Regions from separate parts of the Stenotrophomonas sp. 116085_Sma genome, predicted to be linked through region 1. Evidence: predicted binding sites of a transcription regulator. Region 1 holds the regulator's gene; the other holds the start of a gene.
The links. The regulator HrcA, encoded in region 1, represses chaperone genes, less so after heat shock. The targets are predictions, from matches to a motif close to TTNGCACTCNNNNNNNNNGAGTGCNAA.
Positions count from the first base shown of each region.

Region 2: ACZK0Z_RS20120 (co-chaperone GroES) is a predicted target of HrcA. The motif match lies at 1,493-1,519, and genes of this name have one in related genera.

Region 1 is NZ_CM151057.1:3,015,451-3,018,860, reverse strand. Features, by position in the region: gene recN (DNA repair protein RecN) at 1-1,341, opposite strand, end outside; gene hrcA (heat-inducible transcriptional repressor HrcA) at 1,457-2,521, shown strand; gene grpE (nucleotide exchange factor GrpE) at 2,585-3,100, shown strand; gene dnaK (molecular chaperone DnaK) at 3,282-3,410, shown strand, end outside.
Region 2 is NZ_CM151057.1:4,345,622-4,349,031, reverse strand. Features, by position in the region: gene ACZK0Z_RS20125 (endonuclease) at 1-1,214, opposite strand, end outside; gene ACZK0Z_RS20120 (co-chaperone GroES) at 1,566-1,853, shown strand; gene groL (chaperonin GroEL) at 1,935-3,410, shown strand, end outside.

The sequences.
Region 1 (3,410 bases):
CGCGGCGACTTCGATGGCCAGCGAGATACGTGACAGTTCACCGCCCGAGGCGACCTTGCGCAGGGCGCGCGGCGGTTGGCCGGCATTGGCCGCGACCAGGAATTCCACGCGCTCGGCACCCTGCGGATCGGGCTTGCCGGCATCCTGCGGTTCCAGCTCGATCAGGAACTGGCCACCGCCCATGCCGAGCTCGGAGATGATGCCGGTGGTGGTAGCCGACAGCTCGGCGGCGGCATTGCGGCGGCTGGCGGTCAGCACCTCGGCCTGCACGCGCCAGGCCGCAGCGGCCTTGTCGATCTCGCCGGCCAGGCGCTGCAGGCGTTCGTCGGCGCCGCGCAGCTGCTCCACTTCGGCGTGCATGCGCTCCCGCTGCGCGCCCAGCTCGTCCATCGGCACGCGGTGCTTGCGGGCCAGGTCGTGCAGGCGGCCGAGACGGCGCTCGTTCTCTTCGAACTGTTCCGGGTCGGCATCGAGGTCATCGTGCACCCGGTCCAGCAGCGACAGGGCTTCGTGCAGCTGGATCGAGGCGTTCTCGATCAGGCCGTCCACCTCGCCCAGGCGCGGGTCGTGTTCGATCAGGCGCGACAGCTCGTGGCGCACCTGCTGCAGCAGGTCCAGTGCGGAGCTGCCGTCATCGCCGTTGAGCTGGTTGCTGGCGGCCTGGCAGGCGCTCAGCAGGGCGCTGGCGTGGGCCTGGCGGCGATGGCTGGCACCGAGCGCCACGATCGACTCCGGCTCCAGGTCTTCGCGGTCCAGTTCGCGCAGCTGGTGCTCCAGGAAGCCGATCCGGTCACTCACGTCGCCCTGTTGCGACAGCGCCAGCGATTCGTCGACCAGTGCCTGCCAGGCCGCGGCGGCGCGGCGCACCTGGCGGCGTTCGTTTTCGTTGCGTGCATAGGCGTCGAGCAGGGCCAGCTGCGACGGGCGCGTCAGCAGGGCCTGCTGTTCGTGCTGCCCGTGGATCTCCACCAGCAGGGAGGCCAGGTCGCCCAGCTGCGCCAGGGTCACCGGGCGGCCATTGATCCAGGCCCGCGAACCGCCATCGGCGCGGATCACCCGGCGCAGCTGGCACTGTTCCTCATCGTCCAGCTCGTTGTCGGCCAGCCACTGGCGCGCGGCCTGCAGCTGCTCCAGTGCGAACTCGGCCGAAAGCTCGGCGCGGGCGGCGCCATGGCGGACCACGCCGCTGTCGGCGCGCAGGCCGGACAGGAAGCCCAGCGCGTCGACCATCAGCGACTTGCCGGCGCCGGTCTCGCCTGAAACTACGGTCATGCCTGGCCCGAACTCCAGTTCGGTGGCGCGGACGACGGCGAAATCCTTGATCGAAAGATGTCTGAGCATGGGTAAGGGGGTATCAGCAGCCGCGCAACGCTAGCACGCGGGCGAGGGAGGTCCAATGACTTGCCAAGGTGATGCGTCGCCATTATCTAGTGTCCGTGTCTCACAGGTTGATTCCATGCACGGTTCTCCCGACCAGCTTGCCCCGCGTGCGCGCCATCTGCTGCGCACGCTGATCGCGCGTTACATCCAGGACGGTGAGCCGGTCGGCTCGCAGACGTTGGCGCGCGTGGCCGGCCTGGAGGTCAGCCCGGCCACCATCCGCAACATCCTCGGCGACCTTGAGGACCTGGGGCTGCTGGCCTCGCCGCATACCTCGGCCGGGCGCGTCCCGACCGCGCATGGCTACCGGGTGTTCGTCGACAGCCTGCTGCAGATGCAGCCGCCGGGCGAGGGCGAGCTGGCCCGGTTGCGCCAGGAGCTGGCTGGCGGCGGCAGCACCCAGGCCCTGCTCGGCAGCGCCTCGGAGCTGCTCTCGGCGATGAGCCACTTCGTCGGCGTGGTCAGCGCGCCGCGACGCGAGCAGTTCGCCTTCCGCCAGATCGATTTCGTGGCGCTGGACGGTCGCCGGGTGCTGGCGATCCTGGTGTTCGCCGACAACGAGGTGCAGAACCGGGTCATCGAGACCCGCCAGGAGTTCGCGCCGGGCCAGCTGGAGCAGGTCGCCAACTACCTCAATGCCCATTTCGCCGGCCTGCCGATGGCCGAGATCCGTACCCGCCTGCTGCTGGAGCTGCGCGACGCCCGCTCCGAGCTGGAGCAGCTGCTGGCGCACAGCATCGAGCTGGCCGAGCAGGCCCTGCAGCCAGCGGCCGACGACATGCTGGTGGCCGGCCAGACCCGCCTGATGGGGGTACAGGACCTGTCCGACCTGGAGCGCCTGCGCGAGCTGTTCGAGTTGTTCTCCAGCAAGCGCGAGATCCTGCAGCTGCTGGAGCGGACCATCCAGGCGCCGGGCGTTCGCATCTTCATCGGCGAGGAGACCGGGATGATGCCGCTGCAGGGCGTCTCGCTGGTCACTGCCCCGTACACCGCCAACGGCCAGGTGCTGGGCGTGCTGGGCGTGATCGGCCCCAAGCGCATGGCCTACGACCGCATGATCCCGCTGGTCCAGGCCACCGCCGATGTGCTCGGCGCGGCCTTTTCGCCGGCCGGACGCACGCCGGAAACATCCGACGCTTGAAACGAAGCATCCCGCCCACACTAGGGTGGGTGGAGGCGGAGAGTGACCGCCAGGGACCCAGACATGAACCACGAACATCCAGATATCGAATCCCAGCAGAGTGCCGCCGACGCGGCTGCCGCAGCCGGCGTCAACGACGAAGTGGAGCGCCTGCGCGCCGAAGTCGAGCAGATCAAGGCCGATGCGCTGCGTGAGCGCGCCGACCTGGAGAACCAGCGCAAGCGCGTGGCCCGTGACATCGAGCAGGCCCGCAAGTTCGCCAACGAGAAGCTGCTGGGCGAGCTGCTGCCGGTGTTCGACAGCCTGGATGCCGGCCTGAAAGCCGCCGGCGACGACCCGCACCCGCTGCGCGAAGGCCTGGAGCTGACCTACAAGCAGCTGCTGAAGGTGGCCGCCGACAACGGCCTGGTGCTGCTGGACCCGATCGGCCAGCCGTTCAACCCGGAACACCACCAGGCCATCAGCCAGGTGCCGACCCCGGGCGCAGCCCCGGGCAGCGTGGTCACCGTGTTCCAGAAGGGCTACCTGCTCAACGAGCGCCTGCTTCGGCCGGCGCTGGTGGTGGTGGCCGCCGACTGACCCTGCGGGGCCGGGAGGCGGGAATGACCCGCGACCCGGCCCGACGCTGAACGCGCCGGACGACCGGAAACACAGCGTTCGGGAGATGGCTTGAATGTTCCACGAGCCTCCCCCACATCGTATTCATCCACCGGCCGAACGGCCGGACTGACACCAACAAGCATCCTCAGGAGTCTCCCCCATGGGCAAGATCATTGGTATCGACCTCGGCACCACCAACTCGTGCGTGGCGATCATGGACGGCGGCAAGGCCCGCGTCATCGAGAATTCGGAAGGCGATCGCACCACCCCGTCGATCGTCGCCTACACC
Region 2 (3,410 bases), 1.3 Mb from region 1:
CTGGCAAAGCCCAGCGAGTTCGGCCAGGTGTGTTCGCGGTTGTACTTCAGGCCACTGCCGCTGCCGGCGCGATCGGTCACCTTGGCGTAGCTGCGGTTGCGATACGCGTCGAGGATGCGGTTCGGGTTGTTCGGGTCCTCGTCGGCAATCTCCAGGATGGTCCAGGTGCTGGTGCCCGAGCCGCTGTACGGGTAGGCGGTGTGGCCCTTGATGGTGGCGTGCAGCGAGCAGCGCAGCTGGCTCGGGCTGGAGGTGTTCACCTTGGAGTAGTAGCCGGCCGGCACGCCCGGGTTGCCCGGGTCCGGATTGCCGCCGGTGCTGGCCACGGTGAACGCGATGCGGCTGTCGGCGGCCGGGTGCGCGCCCTGCAGGTCGGTGATGCGCGCGGCGCGGATATCGAAGCGGCAGGCCTCACCGGCCACCAGCGCGGTGTTGGTGGACAGCTTCACGCTGCGGCCGCTGGCCGGGAAGGTCAGCGGCACGCTGCCGGAGGTGCCGCAGCTCAGCGCGAAGGCGCCACTGGCCAGGTTCACCGTCTCGCTGAACACCACTTCCAGATCGGCCGCGGCCGGGAAGGTGCTGCTGCCCTGTGCCGGGGTGGTGGTGGACACCGACGGCGGTGTGTTCGGGCCCGGGGTGCCGCCGCCGCTGAAGGTCTGGCCGTTGTTGCAGCTGCCGAAGGTCTGCCTGGCCGACTCGGCCCAGGTGAAGTGCGCGTACTGGCTGCCGCTGCCGGTCAGCTGCAGCGAGGTGCCCGGGGCCGTGCTGTTGGTCTCGGCCACCGGAATGTTCTGGCTGGTCATGCCGGCGGCAGGGCCACCGGAGGCGGTGATGGCGCCCTCGTAGCTGAGGAACTGGACCACCTTGCCGCTGGCATCGACCAGGGCGATGCCATCGTTCGGGCCGTTCTGGATGCCGTTGGTCGGGTAGTTGACCACGGCGATGGTCGCGCTGCCGCAGCCTGCGGCGGTGCCGGCCGGGACCGGGTTGTTGGCGTAGACCGCGGCAGCCGAAGGATTGCTGCCGTTGTAGAGGTAAAGCCGATAGCCGGACAGGTCCTCTCCGGCGGTGGCGACGACCTCGATCGCTTCGCCGACGTCACCGGCGGCGGTGCTGTCGTCGTAGTGCAGTTCGTTGATGAAGACCTCGGCCTGGGCCGGCGCGGCGGCCAGCGCCAGCAGGCAGGCGGCGGCAAGCGGGGACAGCAATCGCATCGACAACTCCTTGTGATTGGGAATGCGCGGCCGAGCCTAAGGCCGATCCAGTGACACTTTGTCGTAAATGAACGTCAGATATCTGACAGTGGGACATTGGTCACCAAATGTCACCCGTTCCCCCCTTGGCTTGCGGCACTGCATCCCTATACAGGCGTCCACGCAGGGAAGGAGGTTTCCGGGCCCGGAGAAAAATTTCGGGATCGGCCCTTGAAAGGCCTGTGGAGGTCTCCATCTCTGTCGTGCTCCCGACTTGTCGGGCTTTTTCACGCGCGTTGCTGGCACTCGCCCGGTGCGACTGCTAACATCGCCAGACTTTTTCAGACCAATCAATAACTTAAGAGGTCTCTCATGAGCATCAAGCCGCTGCACGACCGCGTTGTGGTCAAGCCGATCGAAGCCGACGAAATCTCCGCCGGTGGCATCGTCATTCCGGATTCGGCCAAGGAAAAGTCCACCAAGGGTGAAGTCGTGGCCGTCGGCCCGGGCAAGCCGCTGGACAACGGCAGCGTGCGTGCGCCGTCGCTGAAGGTTGGCGACAAGGTCATCTACGGCCAGTACGCCGGCAGCTCGTACAAGAGCGAAGGCGTCGAGTACAAGGTCCTGCGTGAAGACGACGTGCTCGCCATCATCGGCTGAGCCTCGGCGCGACCTGCTTTTCTGTAAGACATCCCTTTTCGTCGCCGGGCCCGGCCCGGTGCAAACATCGAGGTAATCGCAATGGCTGCCAAGGATATTCGTTTCGGTGAAGACGCCCGTTCGCGCATGGTGCGCGGCGTCAACGTTCTCGCCAATGCCGTCAAGGCCACCCTGGGCCCGAAGGGCCGCAACGTCGTGCTGGAAAAGAGCTTCGGCGCCCCGACCATCACCAAGGACGGCGTCTCCGTCGCCAAGGAAATCGAACTGGCTGACAAGTTCGAGAACATGGGCGCGCAGATGGTGAAGGAAGTCGCTTCCCGCACCAACGACGACGCAGGCGACGGCACCACCACCGCCACCGTGCTGGCCCAGGCCCTGATCCGCGAAGGCGCCAAGGCTGTGGCCGCCGGCATGAACCCGATGGACCTCAAGCGCGGTATCGACAAGGCCGTCGTGGCCGCCGTCACCGAGCTGAAGAACATCTCCAAGCCGACCGCCGACGACAAGGCGATTGCCCAGGTCGGCACCATCTCGGCCAACTCGGACGAGTCGATCGGCCAGATCATCGCCGACGCGATGAAGGAAGTCGGCAAGGAAGGCGTGATCACCGTTGAAGAAGGCTCGGGCCTGGACAACGAGCTGGACGTGGTCAAGGGCATGCAGTTCGACCGCGGCTACCTGTCCCCTTACTTCATCAACAACCAGCAGTCGCAGACCGCTGACCTGGATGACCCGTTCATCCTGCTGCACGACAAGAAGATCTCCAACGTCCGTGACCTGCTGCCGGTGCTGGAAGGCGTCGCCAAGGCCGGCAAGCCGCTGCTGATCGTTGCCGAAGAAGTCGAAGGCGAAGCGCTGGCCACCCTGGTGGTCAACACCATCCGTGGCATCGTCAAGGTCGTGGCCGTCAAGGCACCGGGCTTCGGCGACCGTCGCAAGGCGATGCTGGAAGACATGGCCGTGCTGACCGGCGGCACCGTGATCTCCGAAGAAGTTGGCCTGTCGCTGGAAAAGGCCACCATCAAGGACCTGGGCCGCGCCAAGAAGGTGCAGGTTTCCAAGGAAAACACCACCATCATCGATGGCGTGGGTGACAAGGCTGCCGTCGACGCACGCGTCGGCCAGATCAAGACCCAGATCCAGGACACCTCCTCCGATTACGATCGCGAGAAGCTGCAGGAACGCGTGGCCAAGCTGGCCGGCGGCGTTGCCGTGATCAAGGTCGGTGCTTCGACCGAAATCGAAATGAAGGAAAAGAAGGATCGCGTCGACGACGCCCTGCACGCGACCCGTGCAGCCGTTGAAGAAGGCGTGGTCCCGGGCGGCGGCGTTGCCCTGGTCCGTGCGGTCACCGCACTGGCTGGCCTGAAGGGTGCCAACGAAGACCAGAACCACGGCATCCAGATCGCCCTGCGCGCGATGGAAGCCCCGCTGCGCGAAATCGTTGCCAACGCCGGTGAAGAGCCGTCGGTCATCATCAACAAGGTCAAGGAAGGCACCGGCAGCTTCGGCTACAACGCCGCCACCGGCGAGTTCGGCGACATGCTGCAGTTCGGC